DNA from 3 places in the Halomonas sp. WWR20 genome. Region 1 is predicted to be linked to each of the others. Evidence: predicted binding sites of a transcription regulator. Region 1 holds the regulator's gene; each other region holds the start of a gene.

Evidence for each region. Region 1 encodes FNR, which switches genes on or off when oxygen is low (the NO sensors DNR and NnrR bind a similar motif). Its sites were predicted from a motif close to TTGATNTANATCAA; they were not measured.
Region 2: the regulator FNR is predicted to act here: its motif matches at 3,078-3,091, upstream of kdgD (5-dehydro-4-deoxyglucarate dehydratase).
Region 3: the regulator FNR is predicted to act here: its motif matches at 2,575-2,588, upstream of ubiT (ubiquinone anaerobic biosynthesis accessory factor UbiT).

The regions. Positions count from the first base shown of each region.
Region 1 is NZ_JBTRHR010000005.1:291,425-297,055, reverse strand. It holds gene ACW4DH_RS11825 (sulfite exporter TauE/SafE family protein) at 1-418, shown strand, start outside; gene hemN (oxygen-independent coproporphyrinogen III oxidase) at 489-1,874, shown strand; gene fnr (fumarate/nitrate reduction transcriptional regulator Fnr) at 1,996-2,739, shown strand; gene ACW4DH_RS11810 (hypothetical protein) at 2,995-3,288, shown strand; gene ACW4DH_RS11805 (LysR family transcriptional regulator) at 3,406-4,356, opposite strand; gene ttcA (tRNA 2-thiocytidine(32) synthetase TtcA) at 4,465-5,316, opposite strand; gene budC (meso-2,3-butanediol dehydrogenase) at 5,444-5,631, opposite strand, start outside.
Region 2 is NZ_JBTRHR010000003.1:131,873-137,503, forward strand. It holds gene ACW4DH_RS06980 (cobalamin-binding protein) at 1-746, opposite strand, end outside; gene ACW4DH_RS06985 (TonB-dependent receptor domain-containing protein) at 743-2,593, opposite strand; cobalamin riboswitch at 2,726-2,942, opposite strand; gene kdgD (5-dehydro-4-deoxyglucarate dehydratase) at 3,272-4,189, shown strand; gene ACW4DH_RS06995 (enolase C-terminal domain-like protein) at 4,304-5,631, shown strand, end outside.
Region 3 is NZ_JBTRHR010000008.1:137,546-143,176, forward strand. It holds gene ubiU (ubiquinone anaerobic biosynthesis protein UbiU) at 1-976, shown strand, start outside; gene ACW4DH_RS15580 (U32 family peptidase) at 1,003-1,899, shown strand; gene ubiT (ubiquinone anaerobic biosynthesis accessory factor UbiT) at 2,028-2,504, opposite strand; gene mntR (manganese-binding transcriptional regulator MntR) at 2,696-3,148, shown strand; gene ACW4DH_RS15595 (metal ABC transporter solute-binding protein, Zn/Mn family) at 3,328-4,305, shown strand; gene ACW4DH_RS15600 (metal ABC transporter ATP-binding protein) at 4,371-5,168, shown strand; gene ACW4DH_RS15605 (metal ABC transporter permease) at 5,165-5,631, shown strand, end outside.

The DNA of each region.
Region 1 (5,631 bases):
GCACTTGTGGCGACGTATCGAACCGGCCGGACGCCGGCTGATGCCGGTCGTGAAAGTCCCCCAGGCCATGGCGCTGGGCGCTATCTGGGGCTGGCTACCCTGCGGGCTGGTGTATTCGATGCTCGCCTGGAGCTTGGCCGAAGCGGACCCATTGCTCGCCGCGGCCCTGATGGGCGCCTTTGGCCTGGGGACCCTGCCCGCGCTACTCGCCACCGGTGTCGCCGCACGTCAGATGGCCACGCTGATCCGACATCCCGCCACTCGTACCCTGGCGGCGAGCGTGATCATCCTGTTCGCGATGTGGCAGCTCTGGCATCTCTGGCCGGGCGGAATGTCGCATAGCATGACCAACTCCGCCATGCACGATGCCGCCGCTATTGGCACGCTTCACAAGAGTCAGCACTTACCCATGCATTGATGCAGGTCAGCCATTCGCGCCAGGCGGTGGCATAGCATGAGAAGCATTGCGCTACTCGAGATGCCCTGCCATGTCCGCCGATGCAGCACCAAGTCCCACTTTCGTCGCCCCGGTCTGGAGCGATGTCCTGACGTACCGCCATCTCACTAACGGCCCGCGCCACGAGGTTTATCCGCCGCTGGCGCTCATGGATACCCGCTTCGCGGCGCACGATCTGGAAGAGGCGCTTGCGCAGGGCCACGCCAGCGGCCGCAGCCTGTCCGTGTATGTGCATGTTCCGTTTTGCCGCAGCGCCTGCTTCCATTGCGACCGCTATCCCATCCTCGACGGATCAGCACGGCTGACCGGCCCCTACCTGGCGAGCCTTGAGCGGGAAATGGCGCTGTTTGCCAAGCATTTGCGCCCTTCGCGCACGCTCACACAACTGTACTGGAGCGGTGGTACGCCGACGTTGCTGTCCCTGGATCAGATGAGCGCACTGGTCGACCAGCTCGACTTTCACTTCGGGCTTTCCAGCCTGCCGGATCGCGACTATGCCATCGATATCGATCCCCGCGAGACCAATGTCTTCACCTTGCGCCACCTGCAAGCGCTGGGCTTCAATCGCCTGAATCTCGGCGTACAGGATCTGAACCCGCAGGTACAGCGCGCCATCAACCGTATCCAGCCACGCCAACTGGTCGAGATCCTGATCGACGAAGCCATGCGTCTGGGCTTCCGCTCGCTGAATATCGACCTGACCCACGGTCTGCCTCACCAGACCCAAGGCAGCTTCCAGGCGACACTCGAACAAGTCATCGAGCTGATGCCAGCCCGAATTTCACTGCATGATTACGCCCATCAGCCGCAACGTGTCCGCCTGCAACGGCGCATCAATGGCGCCGACTTGCCCGGTGAGGAGGAAAAACTGGCGATTCTACGCGGCGCTCACGAAAGGCTCGGCGCAGCGAACTACCAGCATCTCGGTATGGGATACTTTGTCCGCCGCGACGACTCCTTGGCCATCGCCCAGCGAGGAGCTCGCCTCAAATGGACCCTCCAGGGGTTTAGCGCGCAGGCCGAGAGCGACTTGATAGGGCTGGGGGTCGCGGCCATCAGCCAAGTCGGGAATTACTGTACCCAGAACGCAACCTCTATCGACGAGTGGCAGCGCCACCTCGATACCTCTCACCTGGCGGTCGCCAGAGGAATGCAACTGAGTCTGGATCAACAACTCCGCCGCTACGCCATCGAGCGGCTGGTGTGTGACGGGGCCTTGGATTTCACCCAACTGAGTGAAACGTTCGGCGTCGATGCCACTGAGTACTTCGCAGACATCCTGTCTCGCCTGATCCACGCCGAACGCGACGGTTTGATCGAACGCGACGCCACACATCTGCGCGTCACGCCGCTGGGACGCTTGGCCATACGTTATCTGGCATCAACCTTCGTTGAACCGTTAGCGCCTGATATGTAACGTCATTCTCGCCTAATGTTTAGAATATAAAAATACAAAAAGTTGCACGGCGAATACAGCGCTTTTTTCCACTCCGGACTTCCGTCATAATGTCCATTAGCCGCCAATTCTGGAGGACATCATGCTAAGCCCGGTCGCCACATCACGACACGCTCGTTTGAATGAGACACGCTGCCAGACGTGCAGCCTGAGCTCGTTATGCCTGCCGTTGGCGCTGGCGCTCGAGGACATGAGCCAGTTCGACGCCATCATTCAGCGTCGCGCTCCTTTGAAGAAAGGTGAAGTTCTGTTCCGCCAGGGGACCCCCTTCATGAGCGTATATGCCGTACGCTCCGGAAGTCTCAAGCAGGTCACCACCGACAGTACCGGTGAGGAACAGCTGACCAACTTCTACCTGCCCAGCGAGCTGGTCGGTCTCGATGGCATCGATGAACAGAAGTATCTAGGGAGCGTCATCGCTCTTGAAACCACCACGGTCTGCGAGATTCCCTTCGACCGTCTGGATGTGCTCTCCGAAAAGCTTCCTCAATTGCGCAATCAGCTGTACCGCAGCATGAGCAAGGAGATGCGCGATGACCGACGCATGATGCGCCTATTGTCACGCAAGACCGCCGACGAGCGTCTGGCCAACTTCTTTACCACCCTGTCGATGCGGTTCAGACGGCGCGGCTACTCCCCCTACAGCTTTCGCCTGTCGATGTCACGCGCCGATATCGGCAACTATCTGGGCTTGGCGGTAGAAACCGTCAGTCGCATTCTGAGCCGTTTTCAGCAACAAGGCCTGGTTTCCGTTCAGGGCCGCGAGGTCCACGTTCTGGACCTCGATGCGCTGTCCGCCCTCGCCGAAGGCGAAGGTTGCCACTAAACACGATTTGACCATGGCGCCAGCTTTTTAGCCGGCGTCACGCATGCAATCTTCGTCCCCTCTTTCGGTGCCGACGGCATCACCCTCCGCCCTCCCAGACATTGTTGCATTCATGACAACAGTGATATGCCCTTTCATGCGTTTATCATATTATTTCAAAGCGTATAATTAGCTTCATACAGAAAGGCGCGAATACGTTCTGCTTCAAAAGCTTTCTCGTCTTGCTGGCTATCCACATGTTTAAGGAAGCTAATCATGCGATCTACATCATTTGCAGCGCTCTCCGCCCTGGTGCTTGCCGTCACTACCAGCACCGCGATGGCAGCCGTCGCACCGCAAAGCACTTTCGTAGAAAACGATCGTCATGCCGCCATGGCGCTGGCGTTCGCGGATGTCGGTAACCCGTTGGCCCGTACCATGAGCACCCATACCAGTGCCGCGCACACTTTTGCGCCGTCACTGACGTCTCAGGAGCCACGTAACGCTATTGCGCAAGCTTTCGAGGACGTCAACGAGCCATTGCTGGATATCGGCCCGACAGCCGAATAAGGCGTAACAGGCTGCCCTTGAGAATTATTGAGGACTACTCGTCAGCAGTCTCGATAATCGTAAAAAACCCGCTTAGGCGGGTTTTTTTGGGGTGTCGAGCAGGCCCGCAAAGCAATCTTAGCCTCCATGCCCGTACATGCTTGCAAAGCCGGGAATGCTGCGCTCCCAGACCGGAGGATCACCTACCACTTCTTTTAGGCAGTCCACAAAGCGTGCCGTCTTCAGCGGCAAATATTCACGATGGGGATAAACGATATGGATGTCGGGATAATCCATCAAGGGCAGTTGAGGCAGCAACGGCAACAGATCCCCCTTGGTGATTTCCTCATTGAATACGAAGCTCGACAGCACGCCGAAACACAATCCGTGGCGCATGGTACTGTAAACGGCCAGAGGATCATTGGAGCGTAACCGGGTATACAACGGTATCCTTTCCGTGCCCCCTTGAGGATTGGTATAGCGCACGCTGTCGAGCACCAGCCCGTCGCGCGAATAGATAGCCGCAGGCAGTTGCGCCAACTCCTCAATGGTTTTCGGCATGCCAAAGCGTTCGATAAAGGCCGGGCTGGCACACATGATAGGGCGATTGCGCGCGAGAGGACGTGCGATCAGGTTGGAGTCTTCAAGCGGTAACAAGCGTATCGCAAGATCGTAACCGCCGCCGATGATATCCACGGTGCGCTCTTCAAGTTGAAGTTCAACGTGCGTTTCGGGATAGCGTTCGAGAAATATGCGTACCGCCTTGTCCACATACAAGCGCCCGAAGTGGGTAGGGCAAGACACCTTGAGAGTGCCTTTCGGAGTTCCGTGGTAGGCACTGGCGACCTCTTCGGTTTCCTCGAGCGTCGCGCGCAGCAACAGGCTGCGCTGGTAGATTTCCCGACCGACATCGGTCAGCGACAGGCTACGCGTCGAACGGTTGAACAGACGTACCTGAAGGTCCTCTTCGAGGTGGCCAATCTGGCGGGAGATGACAGAGCGATTGACGTTTCGCCGGTCCGCCGCCTTGGTAAAGCTGCCCGCTTCGACGATGTCGAGTAACAGCAGCAGGCGAGATGCCCTGTCCATCGCTTCGATCCTCTTGCGGCCCGCTGCCCGTCCTACTGCGCCCTTCTGCCAGAACCATGACGTCGGCCGATGCGACACACGGCTTGACTATGCGACCTGCAACGCTGGCTAGGCCTGACGTAGCAGGTCGAATGCCTCGATGCGGCTGTCCAGCAATGCCGCCTGCTTGGCCTCCAGTCCCTCGAAGTCGAACAGGTTACGATCGGCAAGCTGCGATGGCGCCACGTTGGTCACCGCCTTGAACATGGTTTCCAGGCGTCCGGGGTGCTTTGTCTCCCAGTCGGCGAGCATCTCCTTGACCACCTGACGCTGCAGGTTGGGCTGCGAGCCGCACAGGTTGCAGGGAATGATGGGAAATTCCATGAGCCGGGCGAACTCGGCGATATCGGCTTCGCGGCAGTAGGCGAGCGGGCGGATGACGATATTCTTGCCATCATCGGAGAGCAGCTTGGGCGGCATCGCTTTCAGAGTGCCGCCGAAGAACATGTTGAGAAACAGCGTCTCGAGAATATCCTCGCGGTGATGGCCAAGCGCCACCTTGTTGGCGCCGATCTCCTCGGCGAAACCGTACAGCGAGCCGCGCCGCAACCTTGAGCACAACGCGCAGGTGGTCTTGCCCTCGGGCGTCTTCTCCTTGACCACCGAATAGGTATCCCGCTCGAGGATATGGTAGGGCACGTCCAAACGTTCGAGGTACTCGGGCAACACATGCTCGGGAAACCCCGGCTGCTTCTGGTCGAGATTGACCGCCACCAGCTCGAAACGCACCGGGGCGTTACGCCGCAGGTTCATCAGGATCTCCAGCATGGTATAGGAGTCCTTGCCGCCCGAAAGGCAGACCATGACCTTGTCGCCGTCATGAATCATGCCGTAGTCGATGATCGCGTTGCCGACCTGACGACGCAGGCGTTTCTGGAGTTTGTCGAACTCGCGCTTGTCTTTGCCGGAGAGTGCTTGCATGGGATACAACACGGTGGGATGACTGGAAAGGCGCCTATCCTACCATCGACATGGAAGTCTGGGTACTTGAGAGGCGATGTACGCCTCCAAATGCGACCAGCGCGGCCGCATCCAGACTCCATGCCGATCACGCCTGCTTGGGTTGGCCATTGGAAGCCGACAGCCCGCCGTCAACCGGCAGGTTGACACCGTTGACGAAGCGCGCATCATGGCTGGCCAGGAAGGCGATCACATCGCCGATCTCTTCGGGCTCGGCCCCGCGGCCCATGGGGTTGCGCTCCTGAAACTTGTTCATCAGCGTTTCGTCATCCGTCA
Region 2 (5,631 bases), on a different contig from region 1:
TCGCCCATGCCGCCAGCCACGATCACTTCGGGGTCCGCCATCAGCACGGCCTCAGTGCCGAGGCGCGGCACTAGCCGGTCGAGGTCGCCAAACACGTTCACCCCGCCGCAGAGGTCGATCACCTTGCCGATGAGATGCTCGTCATTGACACTCATCAGCGGTTCGTCCCACACCTGATAGAACACCGGAACCGGCGCGGCATTGCTGTAGCGCGCGGCCAGCCGGTCCATGCCGGTACGAAAGGCGTCCGCCGCCGGCTGCCCCTCGGCTTCGCTGCCGGCGAGCTGGGCCAGTCGTTCGATGGCCGTGGAGATGCCCTCGAAATCCCGCGGTTCGATGAGAAACACCTCAATCCCCAGCGCGGCCAGCGTATCGAGCTGTTGACGGGGGTTGCCGGTGACCCAGCCGATGGCGAGATCCGGCTTGAGTGACACCAGCGCTTCCAGATCGAGCCGGGTATGGCTGCCTACGGAAGTGACATTTCTGGCCTCGGGCGGGTAGTCGCTGGAGACCACGGCCACCACCTTGTCTCCGGCCCCGGCGGCATACACCAGCTCGGTAGCGCCGGGTGACAGCGTGGCGATACGGCTGGCCGGGGCGTCCAGGCAGATGCGGTGGTCGCTGTCGTCGGTGGCGCAGACCTTGGCTTGGACCGGGGCTACGAAAGGGGCTACGAAAGCCCCTAGCCACAGGCTCAGCACCGCCAGGCCGAACCTGGCGGTGCTGCCTGGAAAGCGCAATGTCATTGGCCGAAGTTCACGCTGACGAAGGCGGCACGGCCGGCATTGATATAGTTCGCCGCCGTCTCGTACTCTTTGTCGAGCACGTTGTCGACGGTCAGCCTGGCGGTCCACAGCGGCGCAAACTGCCAGCCGGCGCGCAGGTTGAGCAGCCCGAAGCCGGGGAGCCGTACCTCGTTGGCCTCGTCCTCGTAACGGTGGTTCTGCGCCACCCAGGAGCCGCCCAGGCTCCATTCGCCCAGTTGGCGATCCACATCCAGGCGCAAGCTCTGCGTGGCGCGGCGCTGCAGGCGCTGGTCCGTCTCGCGGTTTTTCGGGTCGGTGTAGGTCAGCGCCGCCTGGAGGGTCCAGTCCTTGAGTTCGGCGCCGGTGGCCAGTTCGATCCCGCGTATGCGAGCGCGGTCGACATTCTGCGGCGTGATCAGCTGCGGATTGCCGGCGGCAGATGCCCAGTCGATCAGGTCGTCGATATCGGACTGATAGGCTGCCAGGTCCCAGTAGTATTGCGCGTACTGGCCTCGCAAACCGATCTCGAACGTCTCGGAGGTTTCGGCCTCCACGTCAGGGTTGCCGACATAGCCCCAGTCATCTTCAGGGTAGTAGAGGTCGTTGAAGGTGGGCGCCTTGAACGCCGTGGCGTAGCTGGCGCGCAGCGTATGATCGTTATCCAGGGCGTAGCCCAGCGCGAGGTTGCCGGTCACTTCTTCACCGAAGGCTTCGTTGTCGTCATAACGCAGCCCTGCCTGGAGCGATACGGGGTGGAAATCGAACAGCCCTTGGGTAAAAACGGCCACATTGTCGCGGCTGTCCTCGGCGTAATCCGATGTGCCACTGACCCGGTCTTCGCTGTACTCGGTACCGGCGATCAGTTCATGGGGCCCCAGGGCCAGGGTATTTTCCCAACGAGCCGTCTGCGTCTGGGTATTGAAAATCGTGGTGCTGGCCGGGCCATACAGGCTCGCGTCCGCAAAATTGTCGAGTTCGTCGCGGGATTCGCTCAGTGTCAGGCGGCTGCGCCAGTGGGCCGTCAACGGCAATTCGCCGTAGAGGCCCGCAACCTGCTGGACGAAGTGCATGTCGCCGCCGTCGTATTCGGTACTGCCTCGAGCACGCAATCCCAGCGCGCCCATCTCGGCGCCATTGTCGAAGGTATGCGACAGACGCGCGAAGCCGGTGGTGTTGTCGTAGCTCTTGTCTTCGCCATCCTCTCTGATGGCGGTGCCGTCAGTATCGAAGCGGCTGGCGGCGAAGCTGTAGCGGGTGCCGTCCTGACTGCCGGAGAGTCCGGCACTGTAGCGCTGGGTATCGAAGGAACCGCTGCCGATGGAAAAGCGGGGCTGCGGGCCGTCCGCCTCGCCTTGGGGAGTGAACAGTTGTACCACTCCGCCCATCGCGTCGGCGCCATATAGACTGCCGCGAGGGCCTCTGACGATTTCTGCGCGCTCGAACATGCGCGGGTCCAGGTACTGCCACGCGGCGCCACCGGCAGTGGCCGAGCGTAGTCGAATGCCGTCGATCATCAGTAGGGTGGCGTCGTTGCTGGTGCCGCGAATATAGACACTGCTGGTCATGCCATAGGAGCCGTTCGAGGAAACATCGACACCCGGCTGGCCGCGCATGATCTCGATAAGGCTGGTGGGGTCCTGACGACGCAGTTCTTCCTCGTCGATAACCGTGACCGAGGAAAGGGTCTGGCTGGCGGTACGTGGGGCGAGGGTGGCGGTAACGGTCAGCGGATTGAGGGCTACCAGTGAATCGTCATTATCGGCAGTGTCCTGCGCATGGCTGGCCAGCGGTATATAGCATAGACACAAAGCGGCCAGGCTCTGTGATCCGGTTTTTTTCGTTCTCATGATGTTCCCTTGCCTGCCGCGCGCTCCCGCACGGCGAGGATGCTTGGACAGCCTGGGGGAGGGCGCACGCCATGCTGCAAGGGAAAGGAATATGCCATATCCGGCCCTGCCCCATGGTCGCTCGCCGCAACGCCAGGCATAAACTCGCAGGCCGGTCTCCGGGCTGACGAGCGGAGCGAACGAAGTACGTTCTTTCCCGGACAACCGCCTTCCCATGCGCTGATTGTGGGCACAGTGGCGTAATGGCTGTCCTTGACTCGATCACCGTTGCGGGAGCAGCGTCGGGCTGGCACCGACTTCCCGTTTAACCTGAGCTAAGCACTCAGGCACCTGAGAGAAGGGGGTAAACTAGCAATGGCCTCATCAGGCGTCAACTTTGGGTTGAAGCACCGCTGGCACGGTAGAGGACATGGGAGAGAGGGCCTTGTCTGGGGCATGTGCCGATTCCCGACAAGGTTTGGATAGTTGTTTCCAGTGTCTTGGGTTGAGATACATCCATCGAGAGGAGACCCCATGCCGTGAAATAAGAATCAATTAGATAGACCTAAGTCTATGATCATAAGGTCTCATTGTTTGCTTTAGAGGCACTCTCTAACTTGTATGATGTATTACAATATTGAAGCTGAATAATCAGGTGCTTCAGTTTTACTAAGCATTACATAGCGGGAGGATCTACTTGTGAAACTCACGAGAGACGATGTCATTAAAGCAGTTGGAGATGGGCTGCTTTCGTTTCCTGTCACTGATTTCGACCAAGCAGGCAACTTCGATCCACAGAGCTATCGCAATCGCCTCGAGTGGTTCGTCAGTCACGATATTTCTGCGGTGTTCGTGGCCGGCGGGACCGGTGAGTTCTTCAACCTGACCTTGGACGAATATCGAGAGATCGTTTCCGCGGCGGTCGAGACGGTCGGTGGCAAGGTGCCGGTCATCGCCAGTGCCGGTCTGAGCGTAAAAAGCGGTCAGGCCTTTGCCAAAGCGGCTGAGGAGGCCGGTGCCGATGGTATCTTGTTAATGCCGCCGTACCTGACCGAGTGTCCGCAGGATGGGCTGGTGGAATATGCCCGTCAGATCTGCGAGTCCACGGCTATCAATGTCATCTATTACAACCGTGGCAATGGAGTGCTTGAGGCCGATGCGGTCCAAAAGCTCGCCGATGCCTGCCCGAACCTGATCGGGCTGAAGGATGGCAAGGGCGACATTCAGTTGCTCAACAAGATCGTCAAGACCGTGGGTGGCCGACTGGTATATATCGGTGGTGTCCCGACTGCCGAGATCTTTGCCGAAGCCTATTTATCCATCGGCGTAAATACCTACTCATCGGCGGTATTCAATTTTGTGCCCGAGATGGCGGTCAAGTTCTATCGTGCGCTACGTCAGGGCGATTCAGCTACCGTCAAGAAGATTACCAATGAGTTTTTTATTCCATTCATCAATCTGCGTGATAACAAGAAGGGCTACGCAGTGAGTCTGATCAAGGCCGGCACCGAGCTGGTCGGAAGGCCTGCGGGAGCCGTTCGCACGCCGCTGACTATGCCCGATGATCAGGAGAAAGCAACGCTCAAGGCTCTGATCGAGAGCGCGGATACGCTCTGATATAGAGCTTCGACTTCCGAGCGAGGGCGGCTTTGCCTCCGTTCTCGACCCTCTGGTGTGCCGTGCTGCGGCAGAGCGGTACGCACCCCTGGATATCCTGATGGAGACTCGCCTATGTCCAGCCATGGCACCCCCACCATAATTAGCATGCAGGTCATTCCGGTCGCCGGCCGCGACAGTATGCTTCTCAATATCGGCGGGGCGCACTCACCGTATTTTACGCGCAATCTGATCCTGCTCGAGGACAGTGCGGGTAATGTCGGTATTGGGGAAGCGCCGGGCGGTGAAACGATCCAGACATCCTTGGAACAGGCACGGCCGCTGATCATGGGACAGCCCATCGGCAAGCTGCGCTCGATGGTGGCATCGCTACATTCCGCCGGCCGCCGCGCCGATTTCGAGGATTTCGGTAAAGGCTCCTGGACCTTTGAACTGCGGGTCAATGCGGTAGCGGCGCTCGAGGCGGCGCTGCTGGACCTGTTGGGCAAGTTCCTCGACGTGCCCGTAGCGGAGCTGCTCGGTGATGGTAAACGGCGCGATAGCGTCGAAGTGCTGGGATATCTCTTCTTCATCGGCGATGGACACAAGACCCCATTGGATTACCGTCGCGGAACCGACGGTGTCAGACATGATTGGTATCGCCTGCGCGACGAGGCGGCGATGACACCCAAACGCATCCTTGAACTAGCCCAAGCCGCCCAAGACCGTTACGGTTTCAAGGACTTCAAGCTTAAGGGCGGTGCGCTGCCCGGCGAGAAGGAGATCGAAGCGGTTACCGCAGTGCACGACGCCTTCCCAGAAGCGAGAGTGACCATCGATCCCAACGGCGCCTGGTCGCTCAACGAAGCGATCCGCCTATGCAAGGGGCTGCACGGCGTGATCGCTTACGCGGAGGATCCGTGCGGGGCCGAGCAGGGCTTCTCCGGACGAGAGATTCTGGCGGAGTTCCGGCACTCCACCGGAATGCCGGTCGCCACTAACATGGTCGCTACCAACTGGCGTGAGATGGCCCATGCGCTGATGCTGCGCTCGGTCGATATCCCGCTAGCTGACCCACATTTCTGGACCCTCTCCGGGGCGATCCGGGTCTCTCAGTTATGCCAGGACCACGGCATGACGTGGGGGTCCCATTCCAACAACCACTTTGATATCTCGCTGGCCATGTTCGCTCATGTGGGCGCTGCGGCCGCTGGACGTACCACTGCGCTGGACACCCACTGGATCTGGCAGGAGGCAGATGCGCGCCTAACCCGCAACCCGCCGCAGATCGTCGACGGCAAGGTCGCCGTTACCGATGCACCGGGGCTGGGCATTGAAGTTGACATGACTCAGATCGGAAAGGCCAACAAGCTCTATCGCAGTTTGCCAGCGGGTGGACGCAACGATGCCATGGCGATGCAGTACCTGATCGACGGCTGGATCTTCGACCCCAAGCGCCCGGC
Region 3 (5,631 bases), on a different contig from region 1:
GGGCAACCTGCCCGCCCTGAAACGCGCCGTGGACGAAGGAGCCGATGCCGTCTACTTCGGCTTCCAGAACGCCACCAATGCCCGCCAGTTCGCCGGACTCAACTTCAGCGGCAAGCGTGCCCGGGAAGGCGTGACCTACGCCCATTCGCGAGGCAGTCGGGTATTCTGCGCCATCAATACCTATCCCCAGCCGGATGGCTGGGAACAGTGGACGCGCGCAGTGGATCAGGCCGCGGAGCTCGGTGTCGACGCGCTGATTCTGGCCGACATGGGACTGCTCGATTACGCCGCCCGCCGCCACCCCGACCTGCCACGGCACCTGTCGGTGCAGGGCTCGGCCACCAGTCATGAGGCGCTGCGCTTCTATCACGAGCATTTCGGTATCGTGCGTGCCGTACTGCCGCGCGTGCTGTCGCTCACCCAGGTACGCGATCTGGCCCGCCAGAGCCCGGTGGAGCTGGAGGTCTTCGCGTTCGGCAGCTTGTGCATCATGGCCGAGGGACGCTGTTACCTCTCTTCCTACCTGACCGGTGAATCGCCCAACACGCGCGGCGTGTGCTCGCCGGCCGCCCACGTACGCTGGGAGGAGACTCCCGAGGGCCTGGAATCGCGCCTGGGCGGCGTTCTGATCGATCGCTATGCCGCGGACGAACGTGCCGGCTATCCCACGCTATGCAAGGGGCGCTTCGAGGTGGATGGCGAGACCTACCATGCCATCGAGGAACCCACCAGCCTCAATACTCTGGACCTGCTTCCCGAACTCAGGGCACTGGGCATCAGCGCGGTAAAGATCGAAGGCCGCCAGCGCAGTCCTGCCTATGTGGCCAGGGTGGCCGGCATCTGGCGCCAGGCGCTGGACAGCCTCGAACGCGACCCGGAAGGCTTCCGCCCCGCCCCAGCCTGGATGACGGGACTCGGAGAGCTTTCCGAAGGCACCACCACGACATTGGGTGCCTACGAACGTCGCTGGAAATGACCCGATACGACAGAGCAGGAGGCAACATGCAACTTTCCCTGGGCCCGGTGCTGTTCTACTGGACGCGTGAACGTCTCGCCGATTTCTACTGCGACGTCGCCAGCTGGCCGGTCGATATCGTCTATCTGGGCGAGACGGTCTGCTCCCGGCGACGCGACATGAAGCTCGACGACTGGCTGGATATCGGCCGCAGGCTGAGCCAGAGCGGCAAGCAAGTGGTGCTGTCGTCGCAGACCCTGATCGAATCCGAGGCGGACCTGCGCAGCTTGCGCAGATTGTGCGCCAACGGCGAGTTTCTGGTCGAGGCCAACGATCAGAGCGCACTGCAACTGCTGTCCCGGGCGGGACTGCCATTCGTCGGCGGCGCATCGCTCAATCTTTACAACCCGGCCACGCTTGCCGTGCTGGCCGCTGCCGGCCTGCAACGCTGGCAGGCGCCGGTGGAAATGTCCCGACAGGCTCTGGCCGCCCTGCTCGAGAGCTGTCAGGAGCGCGAACTGGCGCTGCCCTGCGAAGTGTTCGCCTACGGGCATTTGCCTCTGGCCTGGTCGGCACGCTGTTTCACTGCCCGGCGCCACGACAAGCCCAAGGATCGCTGCCAGTTCGTCTGCCAGCAATACCCTCAGGGTCTGCCGCTACGCTCCCAGGAATCCTGCGAGGTCTTCACGCTGAACGGTATCCAGACCCTTTCGGGGGCCTGCCAGGACCTGCGTCACGACATCCCCGCCATGCGTGAAATGGGCGTGGCCGTGGTACGCCTGAGCCCCACTGCCCTGGACATGACTGATGTGGTAATGGCATTCGACTGCGCCCGCCGGGGAGAGCCGCTGCCCCGCGACCCGCTGGCCCTGGTGGACGCCGAGGTCTGCAATGGCTACTGGCACGGCCGTCCCGGCATGGCCCTGACCCAGCCACCGGCATGACCGTCGCAGCGGACCGGTGGTTTCGCTATGCTATATAGCCGCCGGTCCGCTGCGTCAGCGCAAGGCGCTTCGCCCAAAGCGAGCACTCGCGTCTGTCGTACCGCCTGTGCTCGCAGGTCCGGTCGTGCCTATCGAGACTCGCGGCGGGAGCGCGCCTCGAGACGATAGAGCCACTCTCCCAGTTGCGCGGGAATCACGCCCTCTTCGCGGCTATCGAGGAGGTTCTTGACCATCAGTCCCAGTTCGGTATCGCCTTCGATCACCAGGCGGCGCTGAAAGAACAGGCTGTCCGGGTCCTCCTTACGCGTGGCCAGGCACAGGAATTCGCGCCAGCCACCGCGGATGACCGCCTCCCCTTTGGAATCGAGCACCGTCAGGCGGCGTTCCTGCATGCCCAGCGTCAGAGACATGTCCAGGTCCTCGAGGCACAGCGCAATGCACCGCCCCTCCAGTGCGTCGAACTCGCCCTCCGCCAAGGGCTCGGCAAAGACGCGGTTGAGCAGTGGCTCGACCAACTGTCGCTTGAACGTTGCCGGCAGAAGCGAGTCGAGCGTGCCGAGCAGGCGAGCGGGAGCCGGTAGGCGAGGCAAGGTAGCAGGGAACATGAAGCAACTCCTGGTGGAGGGGGCATGAGCGGAATGCCTGTCATGCTAGATCGAGCTCCCGGACCGATACCTGATACGCATCAAGCCAGACCGCATTGGAATCGCCGATGCCATGCCTTGTTGCAATGTTTGTCGCGACAGGCATGATGGTTGCTCCGTTCCTGTCAATGTCCGAAGGTCGTCGCCCGCGCATGAAACCCACATCCCGCCCCGCCTCACACCGCGGGCCGTTGATAGAAGCCGAGAGCCACGTGGAAGGGTTTCGCAAGGCGCGCGACGCACGCCGTACCGAGCTGATCGAGGATTATGTCGAGCTCATCGCCGACCTGATCGGCGATACGGGCGAAGCCCGACAGACCGATATCGCACGCCGCCTGGGAGTCGCGCAGCCCACCGTTGCCAAGATGCTCAAGCGCTTGGCCGAAGAGGGCCTGATCATCAAGCGACCGTACCGTGGCGCACTCCTGACCGAAGAAGGCGAACAACTGGCCGTGGTGAGCCGGCAGCGCCATCAGATCGTCGAAGCCTGCCTGCGCAAGTTAGGGGTGGATGCCGAAACCGCGCGTATCGACGCCGAGGGCATCGAACATCATGTCAGTGGCGAAACCCTCGCCGCCTTCCAGCGCTATCTGGAAAAAAGCTAGCCTCCTCGTCCTGTTTGCCCTCAGTAGCTTGATATGGTTCGGCGATACCGTTTCATTGCTTCATTCCCCCGGCCTCGGGCTTCAATTGACTTGTGACGGGCTTTTGCCGAAGGTATAAGCGAGAGTATAGCTAATGCTATACAATGCAGCGTTGCGATGACGCCAGGGGAGATAGCGGCATGAAACGTAGCTTGATATGGTTGAGCGCACTGGCGTCACTGGCATATGGGCCGCATGCCGCATACGCCCAGGCATCTCCCATGAACGCGGTCGTGACGATCGGCATGCTCGGCGATGCCGTCGAACACGTTGGTGGCGAATGCGTAGAGGTCACGACCGTGATGGGGCCGGGCGTCGATCCCCACCTCTATCAAGCCAGCGCCAAGGATGTGAGAACCTTTCAGCAGGCCGACATCATTCTCTATTCTGGCTATTCTCTGGAAGGCCAGCTTGGCGATGTACTCGAGCGGTTCTCCCATATCAGGCCGACGCTCGCCGTAGCGCCTGCCTCGATCGACAGCGAAAGCCTCATTACCGTTCAGGATGACTACGGCATAGACCCGCACCTGTGGATGGACGTTGGTCTGTGGTCACGGATCATTCCTACCCTTGCCGATACGCTAAGCGAGCAGCGCCCCGCCTGCGCAACGCTTATCCGGGCCAATGCCGCGCAGTACGACGCTCAGTTGCAGGCACTGCATGCCTGGGTCAAACAGAGTATCGCCACGATTCCCGACGCACACCGTATCCTGGTAACGGCACACGATGCCTTCAGTTACTACGGTCGGGCCTACGCTATCGAAGTGGTGGGCATCCAAGGTATCAGTACCCAGACCGAAACCGGCGTCGCCGATATCCGTGAGATAACTCGTACCGTCGTCGAGCGACAAGTCCCGGCCGTTTTCGTCGAGAGCACGATCAACCCGCGCACCGTTCAGGCCGTGATCGATGCCGCCCGAGATCAGGGGCATGACGTCTCGATTGGCGGGCAGCTCTATTCCGATGCCATGGGCGAGGCGGGGACGGCCGATGGCACCTATATCGGCATGATCTACGCCAATACGCACCATATCGTCGAGGCGCTTGGTGGCGATGTGCCGGCCCTACCCGACGAGCTGAACGCCTGGGCCGAGCAATGGACTCTTGAGTCACCGTAGCGGAGCATCAGCCCAGTAGGGAAAGCCTGCGGCTTCACAACACCAAGGACAGGAACGTCTGCGTCATGACTACGCCGCTTCACGAGCCGAATCTCGCCCTGCATGTCGAAGACCTGACCGTGAGCTATCACAGCAAGCCGGTGCTATGGGATATCGACTTCGATGTTCCCCCCGGCGTGATGGCCGCCATCGTCGGTCCCAACGGCGCCGGCAAGAGCACGCTGATCAAGAGCATCCTGGGACTGGTACCGTCCGTGGCGGGTCACGTCACACTCTTCGGACGGCCCTACCGCCGCCAGCGTCGGCGTGTGGGTTATGTGCCTCAGCGCTCAAGTGTCGACTGGGACTTTCCCACCACCGCCCTGGATGTGGTCACCATGGGGCTCTATGGCCATCTGGGCTGGCTGCGGCGACCCGGACGCCGCGAGCGGCACGCAGCGTTGCAGGCACTCGAGATGATGGGAATGCAGGATTTCGCCCAGCGCCAGATCAGCCAGCTTTCCGGTGGGCAGCAGCAGCGCGTATTTCTGGCCCGGGCACTGGTACAACAGGCCGAGGTCTACTTTCTCGACGAACCCATGGCCGGCGTCGATGCCACCACCGAACGTGCCATCGTCGACATCCTGCGCAGCCTGCGCGATGCCGGCAAGACGGTCATCGTCGTGCATCACGACTTGCAGACAGTGCGCAGTTATTTCGATTGGCTGCTGATTCTCAACGTCAGGGTCATTGCTCAAGGCACGGTGCGCGACGTGTATACCGCCGCCAATCTACGTAAGGCCTATGGCGGCCAGATCGCCCTGCTCGAGGAATCCACCTTGCGATCTCATGACGACACTGCCGAGATGAGCGACAAGCCATGATCAGTATCGGTGAGCTGCTCGGGGATTACACGCTCCAGAACGTCGTCATCGGTGCGGCGATGCTGGGCATGATCAGTGGCGTGCTTGGCAGCTTCGCAGTGCTGCGCAAGCAGAGTCTGCTCGGCGATACCCTGTCGCATGCCGCCCTGCCCGGCGTCTGCCTGGGGTTCATCGTCTCCGGCACGCGGCACATGGGCAGCATCCTGATCGGCGCGCTACTCACCGGCGCGCTGGCCGCATTGTTGATGCTGCTGCTGACCCGTAACAGCCGTCTCAAGACCGATGCCGGCCTGGGCATTACCCTGAGCACCTTCTTTGCGCTCGGCGTGGTACTGCTGACCTATATCCAAGGCATGAACAATGCTGCCCAGGGCGGGCTCGACTCCTTCCTGTTCGGCCAGGCGGCAGCCACGCTGCGCAGCGATCTGTGGATCATGGGGGGCATCACCACCGCCGCCCTGAT